2 regions of the Variovorax sp. RA8 genome follow, and region 1 is predicted to be linked to the other one. Evidence: predicted binding sites of a transcription regulator. Region 1 holds the regulator's gene; the other holds the start of a gene.
What was found. The regulator NrdR, encoded in region 1, represses ribonucleotide reductase genes. The targets are predictions, from matches to a motif close to CACNANATNTNGTG.

Region 1 (7,225 bases):
GCCTGTGCCTCCGCCATTGCGTAGCACGATTTTGGACGGAAAGGTGACGCTGTTCCACAAACACTGGGGGTCTCCGTCGGGCAGGACTGCCCGCTGAAGAATCGTCAGATCTTCGCGATCGATGTAGCGATCGCCTCCCGACAGTGCGAGGCGAAGCATGTCAATGGCGGAACTACTCGACCAATTAAGAAAGTTACCGCTGAATGCATCGGCACAAGTCCGGCCGGTTGCGGGACCAATGCGGTCGAAGCGCTTGTAGTCAGCCTTTGACTGGGAAGCCAAGGGCGTCTCTGTTGGGCTGTCGTTGTAGGCGTAGCAGGATTCGGTATCGTAATAGCCGATGTATTCAGTGCTAGGGGTGTAGGTAGTGTCGAGTGTACTGTTTGGCGCACCGAGGTACTGCGCACCCGCGGTCGGCCACTCCACGGAAAGAGCCAAGGCCATGGTCGGCTTCTCTCTCGTGCCGGTCGCGTACAAAGGGTCGTCCGCAAGCGCCACGGGCGGAATGGCAGGCGGAGCCGTCTGGCTATGCACGACAAGCGAAATGGCAAGGGCGACACAGGGAAGCGACAGCCACGCCAGCAGGCGTCGGCGTGTGCGCAGGAATTTCTGCAGCCAGTGCCCGGAATTACAGAGATGGTCGAACATGAGCATGAGAGTCCCTACGCTAGTTTCTATAGATGATCTGAGTCACTGCCTGAATGTCATCGCGGGGTCCGAATCCCATGGCCGTCACTCGGAAGACATATTTGTTGACCGAGGAAAGATCCCGTTCGCCGGGATCGGGAATGGGCTCGATCACATAGCGAGGTGCTTGGAAGGGCTCTATGCCATTGGGGACACTGGTGTTGTTGGCTGCGAAGCTCCGGCCGGTGAAACGGCCGAACTCGACGGTTTTCGCATTGCTGCCGGTGACGGCGAAATTCACCTTTTGCCAAGCCGGCTTTCCGCTCATGGCGAGTTCGCACAATCCCAGCGTGCTGATGCCCCCCGAGGTCACGTTGGTTCCACAGTCGGCGACGAACACATTTGTGTTCTGAAGCGAACCCAGAACAGCGCTGCGATTGCCGGTGCCAGGTCCGTGGATGTCGAATTCCGCGTCTTGCAGCGCCGCCTCCGCAGCTTGCCAAGCCATCTGCATATCGCGGTCGTTGCGTGCGCCGCGCTCGGCCAAGAGGGCAATCTGCGCACCACCGACTCCGAGGATCGAAACGACGATCAGGATCAGCAGCACCACGATCAAGGAAGCGCCGCTCTGGCGGCTCGTGCATCGAGCTTGCAAAGGTAGCTTCATGTTTACTCCCCCTGGTCGTTGCGCAGATGGACCGTGAAGCTCACAACTTGCCTCAGCCTGCCATCGACCGGCGCCTGATACTGGCTGCCGACGTCGCCAGTTGATGCAAAGCTGGCACTACCAAGAGGGAAAAATGTCCGCGCTTCGGATTTTTGAGTGGATGCGGCGTCGCTGCGCAAGACAAGTCCGATACGCAGGCTGCGCACCCGTCGCCAGTTGGCGCGGGTGGCTGCGGCATCGCCTGCGACCTCGAACTCATTGGCACGGATGTAGCTATCGGGCACAGTGTCCGGTGTCCGGGCGGTGTCTGCGGGGTCGATAGCCGTCCCGGGATTGACGCCATCAACGCCGTACAGCACTTGAAAATTTTCGACGCCGCGGATCAGCGTCACTGCTGAATCGAAAGGTGGTGAACCTGTGTCGGAGCGATAGCATTTCAGCGCGGGCTCGCCGTCGTTGGACATGTCCACGAAGAACACGCTGGTTCGCGCGTCGTCGCGGTTGCTCGCTGGCGTGTCGGCTGGCTGCCCGGCGCAATCGATCATCCCCGAATCTGCCTTCCCCGAGCCAGGAAAGGTTTCGGTGGGTTGGAAGCGCAGGACGAGAACATCGCCGAAGGAACCCGAAGGCCTCGGGCTACCGTTGTCCAGTGAAGTCCTGCTTGCCAGGGCATTGTCGAAACCAAACACATAGGGCAGCGCGCTGGCACCCGATCCAACAGTGGCGCTGCGTTTCGTTGCGACATTGGATACGTCTCGGTAGCCAGCCTGAACCGCAAGACGTTGGATGAGGCTGGTGGCGAAGCGGGCGTTGTCACGCAACTGCGAAGCCGAATCGACAGTGGTAAAGCCGCGGCGCGCAGCGAGCAGTGCAGAAGTCGCCGCCAAGACGATCAGCAGGCCCACCACCATGGCAACGAGCAATTCGACGAGCGTCATGCCAGTCAGCGGACGGCGCCCTTGAAGGGAGCGAAAGCGGGTTGCGTGCTTCATAGCGTGGTGCTGCCAGCAGTAACAGGCACGATCACGCCTGGCCGGTTTTCATCGCGTGCTGCGGTCGCGCGGATGGTCCGGCTTTGCTCCGCGGCATTGGTGGACAAGTGGCTCCAGCCGATCTTGATGACAAGAAGATCGTTCGTTGCACCTGCCGTGCAATCCCACTGCGGCAATCCGTCGCCTGTGTACGGCGCCGTGTCTGAACAGATCTTGACCCGTGCGCCGGGAAGGTCTTCCCCCACGCGGGCTAGCCAGTCTGTCATTTCGGCGTTGGCTACCAGCGTTGTATTGGCGCACGATGAGCCGACTGACAAACAGGAGGATGTCGTCGCCGGAGCCAGCGGGGCGGAAGAGAAATCGCCGATGTAGGGATTGGAGGCGTCCAGCATCGCGACGTTCTTGTTGCCGCGCATCATCTCGGCCAGTTCGCGTGCGAGATCAACGGCGACTGATTGCAGGCGGGCTTCGCGGTTGTTCTGCAAGGCCATTGCCTGCAAGCCCACCATGCCCAGCAAGCCAAATGAAAGTACCAGCAGTGCGACGAGCACCTCGATCAGAGAAAAGCCCGATGCTCGCCTGCGCGGTTGAATACTCGACTGCACCACTGACTCCAGCAAAGAGGCCGCCGGGATGGCGACTCAGCCGGCGATTCTGGGAGGCAGAGGGGGAGAAGAAGGGGCCGCTGGGCGGCGTCGTCGAGCCGTTGAGCCCGGGACTCTGGCGCCATCTGACGACGGCGGCGAGCTTTTGTCAGAAAGTCAGATGTCTCGGAGCAACTGCCGGAACTCGTCCACGTCCTCGAAGCTGCGATACACGGAGGCAAAGCGCACGTACGCCACCTTGTCCATGCGCTTGAGCTCGCGCATCACAAGTTCGCCGACCTTGGTGGATTCGATCTCGCGCATTCCGCTGGACAGCAGCTTCTGCTCGATGCGCAAGAGCGCATGGTCGATCTGCTCGATGCTCACCGGCCGCTTGCGCAGCGCCAGCATCATCGAGGCGCGGACCTTCTTGGCGTCGAAGTCGGCGCGGCTGCCGTCCTTCTTGACCACCACCGGGAAGTTGACGTCCGGGCGCTCGTAGGTGGTAAAGCGCTTTTCGCAGGTGCCGCACTGACGGCGGCGCCGCACGAAGTCGGCATCCTCCGACACGCGGGTCTCGACGACCTGCGTTTCGAGATGACCGCAGAAAGGGCACTTCATGCGGACGCCATGCGCTTGATCAGCGGTAGACCGGGAAGCGGCTGGTCAGCGCATGCACCTTGGCGCGGACCGCCTCGATGGTGGCGGCGTCGCGCGGGTTGTCCAGCACGTCGGCGATCAGGTTCGCGGTGAGGCGCGCCTCCTCGTCCTTGAAGCCGCGCGTCGTCATCGCGGGCGTGCCGATGCGCACGCCGCTGGTCACCATCGGCTTCTCGGGATCATTGGGGATGGCGTTCTTGTTGATCGTCATGTGGGCACTGCCCAGCACGCTCTCGGCCTCCTTGCCGGTGATGCCCTTGGCGCGCAGGTCGACCAGCATCACGTGGCTTTCCGTGCGTCCGCTGACGATGCGCAGGCCGCGCGCGCTCAACGTCTCGGCCACGATCTGCGCGTTCTTCACGACCTGCTGCTGGTAGACCTTGAATTCCGGCGACAACGCTTCCTTGAAGGCCACGGCCTTGGCCGCGATGACGTGCATCAGCGGACCGCCCTGCAGGCCTGGGAAGATCGCGCTGTTGATGGCCTTCTCGTGCTGCGACTTCATCAGGATGATGCCGCCGCGCGGGCCGCGCAGGCTCTTGTGGGTGGTGGAGGTCACCACGTCCGCGTGCGGCACGGGGTTGGGATACACGCCAGCCGCGACCAGGCCCGCGTAGTGGGCGATGTCGACCATGAAAATGGCGCCGACGTCCTTCGCCACCTTGGCGAAGCGCTCGAAATCGATGCGCAGCGAATAGGCCGAGGCGCCCGCGATGATCAGCTTGGGCATGGCGTCGTGCGCCTTGCGCTCCATCACGTCGTAGTCGATTTCTTCCTTGTCGTCGAGGCCGTAGCTCACGACGTTGAACCACTTGCCGCTCATGTTGAGCGGCATGCCATGGGTCAGGTGGCCGCCTTCGGCCAGGCTCATGCCCATGATGGTGTCGCCAGGCTTGAGGAAGGCGAGCATCACGGCCTCGTTGGCCGAGGCGCCGCAGTGGGCCTGCACGTTGGCTGCGTCGGCGCCGAAGAGCTGCTTGACGCGGTCGATGGCCAGTTGCTCGGCCACGTCGACGTGCTCGCAGCCGCCGTAGTAACGCTTGCCGGGGTAGCCCTCGGCGTATTTGTTGGTGAGCTGCGAGCCTTGCGCAGCCATGACGGCCGGGGAGGCGTAGTTCTCGCTCGCGATCAGCTCGATGTGCTGTTCCTGGCGGGTGTTCTCGGCCTGGATGGCGGCCCAGATTTCGGGATCGGTCTGTTCGACCAGGATCTGGCGGTTGTACATGGCAGTCCTTTAAGACGGATGGTCCTTGTTCTTCAACCAAACAAGGGCTGCCCAGGCGAACGGCGGAACGCCTGCTGTGCGCCGCAGGCGGCACGCTTCCCAGTGGTCATCCACGTCAGCGCATGGCACCTGAATAGGTGCGGCGCCTATCGCCAGTCGCGTGCCGTGCGAGTGTAGCCGACGGGTTCGGGCGCCGCTGTAAAAAGGCCTAAAGATCGGAGACCAGCGCCACCTTCTGCTGGCTGTCGCCTTCCGGCTTGGCCGGCGCGACCACCGGCAGGGGCTGCGCCCGCATGCCGGGCGGCGTGGGTGCGGTGGAGGGCGCACGGCCGGCGATCACCAGCTGCAGCCGCGCATGCTCGGCCAACACCTTGCCCGCATAGCCGCCGTCGTCCGGCAGGTTGGCTGCACCCACGTAGTACTTGAGGCCGCCTTCGAGCGAACCCGCCCGCGCGATGCATTCCTGCAGGACCTTGACGCCGACACGCATGTTGGTCACGGGGTCGAAGGCAGTCAGGGTACCGCCGGCGCTTTCATACTTCTCGCCGTGCACCCGGGTCATCACCTGCATCAGGCCCTGGGCACCGACATGGCTCTGGGCGAAGGGATTGAAGCTGGACTCGACGGCCATGATCGCCAGGATCAACGTGGGATCGAGCTTGGTGCGCTTGCCGATCTCGAAGGCTTCCGACACCAGCACGCTCAACGGTTCGACCGCCACGCGGTACTTCTTACTCAGCCAGTAGGCGACCGCGGCTTGCGGCTTCGGCAGCTCGTGCGGGCTGGCCGCCGTCGTGCGGTCGATGGCCGTCGGCTCCAGGTCGGAGACCTCGGGCGGCGGCTTGCGCGACTGGAGCCAGCCCATCAGCTGCTCTTCGCCCGACTGGCGCAGATCCGGACGCGCGGCCAGCGCCAGCACGCCGAACACGATGGCCAAGCCGAGCAGGGCAAAGCCGTTGTGGGTCACTTCGAAAAAGCCTTCGGCCACATCGGACATGAAAGTCCGCAGCCCGCGGGCTGTGGCACCAAACGCCTGTTTCATCGCTCTTCCTCCTTTGTGCGGCACCTGGGTCGCAAAGCCTGGGAGGCGATGGTCAAGGCGACGGCGCTTGTGGATTGGTACGAGTCAGGTGCCGCGCATGATGAGGGGAGAGGGCGCGGTTGCCTGATTAAGCCAAAAGAATTCGGCAGCAGGTATAGGGCAGTCCCGGCCGGGAAATGGGCGGCTGGGGCAGCGCGGATTTTAAAAGGCGCTTAATACCCGGTCAAGAATAAGGAAGTCGCACTTTATGCTATTGGGAGCTTAGGAAGGCGAGCGAAATTGTCTGCCGTGTAGCCATTGAAAAGGTTATTTGCATTCTCGCGACAGCGGGCTTACGCTGTGGTGGCCTGAAGTTCAGGCGTTTAACCGAAGTCCGGTAGCCGGGAGAGAAGACTCTCGAACGGTTCAGTGGCTGAGGCCCCATGGTGGCAATCTCTTGCCGCCAGCAGACCGGAACAATCCAACTTCCGGTCGAGCGAAAAGATGGCATGGGCGTGGCGCCCGCCATCGAGCCCGGAGGCCAGACGTTATGTCCGGCGTCCGGGCTTTCTTGTTTCTGGGAAGCTCCATCGGTTTGGGGCACACTCGCCGTCCGATGAATGCTGCTTCGCTGAAACAAAACAAGTGGGTGCGGCGAGCGGTGCTGGCCCTGCTGGTGCTGTTCGTATTCTGGCTCGTCGCCTGGCTGGCCGTGCCGCCGATTGCCAAGAGCCAGATCCAGAAGATCGCCAGCGAAAAGCTGGGGCGCCAGGTGACTGTCGGCAAGATCGACTTCAAGCCTTGGACCCTCGAGCTCGCGCTCGACGACCTGCGAATCGCGACAGCCGACGGCAGCCGGTCGCAACTCGCAGTGGGTCGCATCTATGCCGATGCCGAACTGCAGTCGATCCTGCGGCTGGCCCCGGTGATCGACGCCGTCACCATCGACGCTCCCGCCGTCCTGCTGACGCACCAGGCCGATGGCAAGTACGACATCGACGACATCCTCGCCAAGCTGGCCAGCGCCCCGGAGGCGCCAAAAAGCGAGCCGCCACGCTTCGCGGTCTACAACATCGCCATCACCAACGGGTCGGTCGACTTCGACGACCAGACGATCAAGCGCAAGCATGAGCTGCGCAACTTCGTGCTCAAGGTGCCGCTCCTGAGCAACCTGCCTTCGCAGCGCGAGATCAAGACCGAGCCCAAGCTGGCCTTCGTGCTCAACGGCAGCGCGTTCGATTCGGCCGCCTTGAGCACGCCCTTCGCCGATGACCGCAAGACCGACGCGCAGATCAATTTCAAGGACCTGGACCTGGCGCCGTACCTCGGGTATATCCCCGGCGGCTTGCCGGTCGCCCTGCAGGCAGGCAAGCTGGACGCGGACCTGAAGATCGATTTCGCGCAGACGACCACGACCGGCCTGAAGATCACCGGGACCGTGGCGGCGCA
Region 2 (7,225 bases), 2.4 Mb from region 1:
GTACTTCTCCCACGCCCACTTGTACTTGAACGGCACCAGCTGGTTGACGTCGGTCTGGCCGTTGATGATGCGCTTGTCGGCCGCCTTGACGCGGCGCGCGGCCGGCATCGCGGGCGCGGGCTGCTGCGGTGCGCGCGCGACGGCGCCGTCATCGAGCTTGCGCGGAATGGGGGCGAGGGCGGGCGCTGTTTGCGAAGTCGGATGCTCCAGCGAGCGGCTGGCTTGCGCGTCGCTGTTCGATGGTTGCCGCATGCCTTGTTGCAGATCCTTTGGCAAGGAGGGCTTGACTTCTTCGTCCCAGGTCAACATAGAAAAATCCAATGCTCAAATTATGTGAGCAACGATGTGAGTTGCAAAGTGCTCTTCACATCGCGCTCTATTTATGTTGCCGTTATGTTGTTCGCATGCATCGCCATTTGTCGGGCGATGCCGCGAATCGCTGCATCTTCACGCCGACATCACTGACATGCTTCGCAAGTCGGATCGTCCACGCCGCAGAAGGCGATGTCGGTCGCGGGCATCGCGCTGAGCTGCGCCTGCGCAGCCGCTGCGGCCGCTTCGAGCGCGCTCATGCCTGACGAAGGCGCATCGTTCGAGCCCGAGGACACCGCGTTGAGCCGGCCCGACTGCACCGTGGACTTCTCGGCGTGCGTGGCGCTCTGCGTGCGCAGGTAGTAGGTGGTCTTCAGGCCGCGCAGCCACGCGAGCTTGTAGGTGTCGTCGAGCTTCTTGCCCGAGGCGCCGGCCATGTAGATGTTCAGCGACTGCGCCTGGTCGATCCACTTCTGGCGGCGCGCGGCGGCCTCGACCAGCCAGGTGGTCTCGATCTCGAACGCGGTCGCGTAGAGCGCCTTCACGTCCTGCGGCACGCGGTCGATCGGGCGCAGCGAGCCGTCGAAATGCTTGAGGTCCATCACCATCACGTCGTCCCACAGGCCCAGGCGCTTGAGGTCGCGCACCAGGTAGTGATTGATCACGGTGAACTCGCCGGAGAGGTTGGACTTGACCGAGAGATTGCCGAAGCAGGGCTCGATCGAGGCGTCCACGCCGATGATGTTGGAGATGGTGGCGGTCGGCGCGATGGCGACGCAATTGGAGTTGCGCATGCCGTCGGTCTTGATCTTCTGGCGCAGCGCGTCCCAGTCGAGCGTGGACGAGCGGTCGACCTCGACGTAGCCGCCGCGCGCCTTCTCGAGCAGCTCCAGCGTGTCGGGCGGCAACACGCCCTTGTCCCACAGCGAGCCCTTGTAGCTGGAATAACGGCCGCGCTCGCGGGCCAGTTCGGTCGAGGCCCAGTAGGCGTGGTAGCAGATCGCTTCCATCGATTCGTCGGCGAACTGCACGGCCTCCTGCGAGGCGTAGGGGATGCGCAGTTCGTACAGCGCGTCCTGGAAGCCCATCAGGCCCAGGCCGACCGGGCGGTGGCGCAGGTTGGAGTCGCGCGCCTTCTTGACCGCGTAGTAGTTGATGTCGATCACGTTGTCGAGCATGCGCATCGCCGTCGAGACCGTGCGTTGCAGCTTCTCCTGGTCGACCTTGCCGTCCTTCAGGTGCTGCAGCAGGTTGACCGAGCCCAGGTTGCAGACGGCAGTTTCGGTGTCGCTGGTGTTGAGCGTGATCTCGGTGCAGAGGTTGGACGAGTGGACCACGCCGGCGTGCTGCTGGGGCGAGCGCACGTTGCAGGCGTCCTTGAAGGTGATCCAGGGATGGCCGGTCTCGAACAGCATCGTGAGCATCTTGCGCCAGAGGTCGGTGGCCTGGACCGTGCGGCTGGGCTTGATCTCGCCGCGCGCGGCCTTCTCTTCATAGGCGACGTAGGCGGCCTCGAAGTCGGCGCCGAACTTGTCGTGCAGGTCAGGCACGTTGGAGGGCGAGAACAGCGTCCAGTTGCCCTTTTCCATCACGCGGCGCATGAACAGGTCGGGAATCCAGTTCGCCGTGTTCATGTCGTGCGTGCGGCGACGGTCGTCGCCGGTGTTCTTGCGCAGCTCCAGGAACTCCTCGATGTCGAGGTGCCAGCTTTCGAGGTAGGTGCAGACTGCACCCTTGCGCTTGCCGCCCTGGTTGACCGCGACGGCGGTGTCGTTCACGACCTTCAGGAAGGGCACCACGCCCTGCGACTCGCCGTTGGTGCCCTTGATGTGGCTGCCCAGCGCGCGCACGCGCGTCCAGTCGTTGCCCAGGCCGCCCGCGAACTTGGAGAGCAGGGCGTTTTCCTTGATGGACTCGTAGATGCCGTCCAGGTCGTCGGGCACGGTGGTCAGGTAGCAGCTGGAGAGCTGCGAGCGCAGCGTGCCGCTGTTGAACAGCGTGGGCGTGCTGGACATGAAGTCGAAGGAGGACAGCACCTCGTAGAACTCGATCGCGCGTGCTTCGCGGTCGATTTCGTTCAGCGCCAGGCCCATCGCCACGCGCATGAAGAAGGCCTGCGGCAGCTCGATGCGGGTCTTGCGCACGTGCAGGAAGTAGCGGTCGTACAGGGTCTGCAGGCCGAGGTAGTCGAACTGCAGATCGCGCTCGGGCTTGAGCGCGGCGCCCAGGCGGGCCAGGTCGTACTGCAGCAGCTTCTCGTCGAGCAGCTCGTTGTCCACGCCCTTCTTGATGAACAGCGGGAAGTTGTCGGCATAGGCCTGGGCACGCTCGGCGGCCGGCACTTCGCGGCCGACCACTTCCTTGAAGATCGTGTGCAGCAGCAGGCGTGCGGTGGCGAAGGTGTAGTCGGGGTCCTTCTCGATCAGGGTGCGGGCGGCGAGGATGGAAGCCTTGTAGACCTCGTCGAGCGGCACGCCGTCGTAGAGGTTGCGCATGGTCTCGGCCACGATCGGGCCGCCGGTGATGCTGTCGCCCAGGCCGGCGCAGGCGGATTCGATCAGGCCCTTGAGCTCGTTGAGGTCGAGCGCCACGCGCTCGCCGCGGTCGAGGACGTGCAGCGTCGAGACGGCGACGGGGGCGTCCTGCTCGCCCTGCCTGGAGCGCTCCTGCGCGCGACGCTCGCGGTACAGCACGTAGGCGCGAGCGATCTCGTGGTGGCCGCCGCGCATCAGGCCGAGCTCGACCTGGTCCTGCACATCCTCGATGTGGAAGGTGCCGCCGCCGGGGCGCGAGCGCAGCATGGCGCGCACCACGCCCTGGGTCAGGGTGTCGACTGTCTCTCGCACGCTGGCGGAGGCCGCGCCCTGGGTGCCGTGCACCGCGAGGAAGGCCTTCATCATCGCGATCGCGATCTTGTTGGGCTCGAAGGGAACGACCGCGCCGTTGCGGCGGATGATCTGGTAGTTGGCAAGCGCATTGCCGGCGGGTGAGCCGGCTTTGTCACGGGCTTGTTGCGGCGTCGAGGGAACGGCGCGGGACGTGACGGGATGGTTCTGGGCAGTTTGCATTCAGTCCTCTGTAGGCAATTCTTGTTGGGGCGGCCGTGCCGCGTCTGGCCGGTTGCTCGGCGTGAAGCACGGGGCAGGGCACACTATATCTGGGGTCTCAGAGGGCCACAACCCACTAGATGTAGTGTTTTCCTTGTAGTTCAATGGCATGCATCCCCGTGAAAGCGGGCCTCGATGGGGAGTTATTCCGCATCGTTGCTGCACGACCTTAGCGCGTACCGCTCTCCATGCGCCCTGCGCACGCATTTGGGCTTGGAAGGCGCATGGTTGCTGAGTGGCCGCGGGCGAGGGCGGCGGTGGCGGCAACGTGGCGCCGGTGCATCAGGGCCGAGGTGAAGATTGAAAAAATTCAGCGCGCCATGACGGTGTCGGGAAACATCGTGCGCTGCCAGCCCAGCTGCTGTTGCAGGAGCACCCAGTCGAAGCCGCTGCCGGGGTCCGCCTTCCGGCCCGGCGCGATGTGCTCGTGGCCCGCGACGAAGGCGATGGCGTAGCGCTGCGCGATGGCGGGACAGAGGCTGGCCAGGGTTTCGTATTGGGCGAACTCGAAGCGCTCGCCCTCCAGGCCTTCGAGCTCGATGCCGATCGAATCGTCGTTGCAGTTGGCGCGGCCGCGCCAGCGCGAGGGCCCGGCATGCCAGGCGCGGTCGTCGCAGCTCACGAACTGCCAGAGCTCGCCGTTGCGGCGCACATAGAAATGGGCCGAGACCTCGAGGCCGCGGATGCTGTCGAAGTAGGGGTGCGCCTCCCAGTCCAACTGGTTCATGAAGAGCTGCTGCACTTCGTCGCCGCCATAGCGGCCGGGCGGAAGGCTGATGGAGTGCAGCACGATCAGGTCGATCTGCGCGCCGGCCGGGCGTGGCCCGAAGTTCGGGGAGCGCAGCGATCTGGCGAATCGGTACCAGCCCTCCTGCCAGAGCTCGGCGCTCGGGCCCTCAGTCGTCGGCGCCGCTGCCATTGTTGTCGTCGCCGCCAGGCGTCGCAATTCCCAGGCGCGCGATGCGATAGCGGATCTGCCGCAGACTCAGGCCCAGCCGCGCCGCGGCCGCGGTGCGGTTGAAGCCGCTTTCCTGCAGTGCGCGCACGAGGATCTCGCGTTCCTGCTGGTCCAGATAGCTTTGCAGGTCGCTCGGGACCGCGACGGGTGGCTTAGCCGCAACCGCCGCGGCCTGCGGCTGTTCGACTGCTGCCGGCGCCGCTGTCTGGGGTGTTGTACTCGCCGGCTCGAGCGGCGCCGCGGGACTCGAAACATCGATGTGCAGCACATCGCCGTCGCTCAGGGCAACCGCACGGTGCAGCAGGTTCTCGAGCTCGCGCACGTTGCCGTTGAGCGGATGCTGCGACAGACGCTGCAGCACCTCGGGCGACAGCGCGGGGATCGGCATGCCGGCGTCGCGCGCGATCCGGGCCAGCAGCGCCTCGCAGAGCGCCGGCAGATCCTCGCGGCGCTCGCGCAGCGCCGGCACCGCGATCTCGATCACGTTGAGCCGGTAGAACAGATCCTGGCGGAAACGGCCGGCCTGCACCTCGGCCTGCAGGTCCTTGTGCGTGGCGCTCACGATGCGCACGTCGACGGCGTCTTCCTGCGTCGAGCCGATCGGCCGCACGCTGCGTTCCTGGATCGCGCGCAGCAGCTTGGACTGCATCGCCAGCGGGAGGTCGCCGATTTCATCGAGGAAGAGCGTGCCGCCGCGTGCGGCCTGGAAGTAGCCGTCGCGGTCTTGCGAGGAGCCGGTGTAGGAGCCTTTCCGCGCGCCGAAGAACTCGGCCTCGAGCAGGTTCTCGGGAATGGCACCGCAATTGACCGCGACGAAGGGCCCATCGCTGCGCTGGCTGCACGCATGCACCGCGCGCGCCGCCAGTTCCTTGCCAGTGCCGGACTCTCCGCGCACCAGCACCGGCGCCATGCCGCGCGCCACCTTGGCGATGCGCGACTTGACCAGGCGCATCGGCTCGGAATTTCCGACCAGCCTTTCGAGGGCCGCCGTGCCGGCGTTGCTGACGGTCGCGGCCAGCTTGCTGCCGTTGCCCTCCGCCTGGCGCACCGGCCGCGCGGGCGCGGCCTGCGCCTGCACTGCCGAAGCCACGACGGTACGGAACTGCTTCAGGTCCACCGGCTTGGTCAGGTAGTCGAAGGCGCCCGCCTTGAGGGCCTCGACCGCATTCTCGGCCGAGCCGTAGGCCGTCATGACCACGCAACGCTCGCTGCGCTGCTCCTGCTGGATGCGCTGCAGGATCTCCATGCCCAACCCGTCGGGCAAGCGCATGTCGGTGATCACGGCATCGAAGCGGCCCGCGTCCAGATGCTCGCTCGCCTCCGACACGCTGCCGGCCGCCTCGACGCGGTAGCCCTCGCGCAGCAGCGTGAGCTCGTAGAGCGTGCGCAGGTCGGGCTCGTCGTCGACGACCAGGATCTGGGCGGGGCGTGGCGCGGAAGGATTGGGGCTGCTCACGGCGCTATTGTGTCAGCCCGCCTTCGCCCGGCATGAAGACGACGGCGAATTCATTGCCCTCCGGCCCGCCTGCCGGCAAGGCACGGCGCTCGTAGCCGATGGTGGCGCCGTGGCGTTCGCACAACTCGCGGCACAGGTAGAGGCCTAGGCCGCTGGAGCGGCTCTCGGACGAGAAGAAGGGCTCGAACAGATGGCGCTGCACCGCGGGCTCGAGCGGTGCGCCGTCGCTCCACACCTGAAGGCTGGCGCGGCCGGCGGCGTTCAGCCGGGTCGTCACCTGGATCGAGCCGTCGCGCGCACCCGCGTAGCGCGCGGCGTTGTCGAGCAGGTTCACGAGGATGCGCCGCAGGTGCTCGATGTCGAAGCGCACCACGCTGCCGGGCGCCTCCAGCACCAGCAGCACGCCCTGGCGCTGCGTTTGCCGCACCCATTCTTCGGCCAGCGTGCGCACGGTGGGATCGAGCACCAGCTGCTCGCCGAGCGGCAGCACGCGCTGCTGGCGGGCGCGGGCGACGTCGAGCACGTCGTCGACGATGCGCGACAGCCGCTGCGCATTCTGCTGGACCATCGTCGTCAGTCGCCGGTGGCCGGGATCGACCAGGTCCTCGCCCAGCAGTGCGCTGGCCTGGGCGATTGCGGCAAGCGGGTTGCGGATCTCGTGCGCGACCGCGGCCGACATGCGCCCCATGGCCGCGAGCTTCTCGGTGCGGATGCGTGCCTCGAGCTCGCGCAGATCCTGCAGGAACATCACGCACAGGCTCTCGATGCCACGCTCGGCGGCGCGGGTGAGCCGAGTGCGCACGCGCACCTCGCGCGGCGCGCCCTGGGCCTGCGCGATCGGGATCTCGCGCGACTGCGACGTGCGTCGCGCGAACGTGTTGCGCGCGATCGCGGCCAGCGGCATCCAGGCCGGGTGCGCGCCAAGCGCGAAAGGCAGCTCGAGCTGTGCCAGTCCCTGCCCGAGAATCGCGTCGGCCGCGGGGTTGGCCGCGTGCACCTGCCCCTTGGCGTCGATCACCAGCACACCTTCGCTGAGCGTCTCGATCACCAGGTCGTTCACCAGGGCATGCATCTGCGCCGTGCCCCGGTTGCGCTGCGCCAGCGCCTCCTCGCGTATCAGCCGCCGAGCCAGCTCATGCGCCAGCAGCGCCACCACGAACAGGCCGGTGCCGGTCAGCGCAGCCTGCACGAAGCGCGCCGATGGCTCGGCCTGCTGCTGCAGCCAATACCAGCCGGCATGCGCCAGCAGCAGCAGCGTGACCACGGCCGTGGTGCCCAGGCCGACGGCGCCGCTGCCCAACACGGCGCCCATCAGCACCGGCAGGGCGAACAGCGGCGTGTAGTTGATGCTGCCCACCTGCAGAAGCTGCAGCGCGCTGAAGACCACCAGGT

Region 2: E5P3_RS05590 (ribonucleoside-diphosphate reductase subunit alpha) is a predicted target of NrdR. The motif match lies at 3,494-3,507, and genes of this name have one in related genera.

What each region holds. Positions count from the first base shown of each region.
Region 1 is NZ_LR594662.1:3,579,445-3,586,669, reverse strand. It holds gene E5P3_RS16775 (pilus assembly protein) at 1-654, opposite strand, end outside; gene E5P3_RS16770 (pilus assembly PilX family protein) at 668-1,294, opposite strand; gene E5P3_RS16765 (PilW family protein) at 1,297-2,232, opposite strand; gene pilV (type IV pilus modification protein PilV) at 2,283-2,891, opposite strand; gene nrdR (transcriptional regulator NrdR) at 3,048-3,491, opposite strand; gene glyA (serine hydroxymethyltransferase) at 3,511-4,755, opposite strand; ZMP/ZTP riboswitch at 4,798-4,925, opposite strand; gene E5P3_RS16745 (lytic transglycosylase domain-containing protein) at 4,964-5,797, opposite strand; gene E5P3_RS16740 (DUF748 domain-containing protein) at 6,393-7,225, shown strand, end outside.
Region 2 is NZ_LR594662.1:1,165,264-1,172,488, forward strand. It holds gene E5P3_RS05585 (ribonucleotide-diphosphate reductase subunit beta) at 1-309, opposite strand, end outside; gene E5P3_RS05590 (ribonucleoside-diphosphate reductase subunit alpha) at 459-3,380, opposite strand; gene ampD (1,6-anhydro-N-acetylmuramyl-L-alanine amidase AmpD) at 3,730-4,338, opposite strand; gene E5P3_RS05600 (sigma-54-dependent transcriptional regulator) at 4,316-5,833, opposite strand; gene E5P3_RS05605 (sensor histidine kinase) at 5,838-7,225, opposite strand, start outside.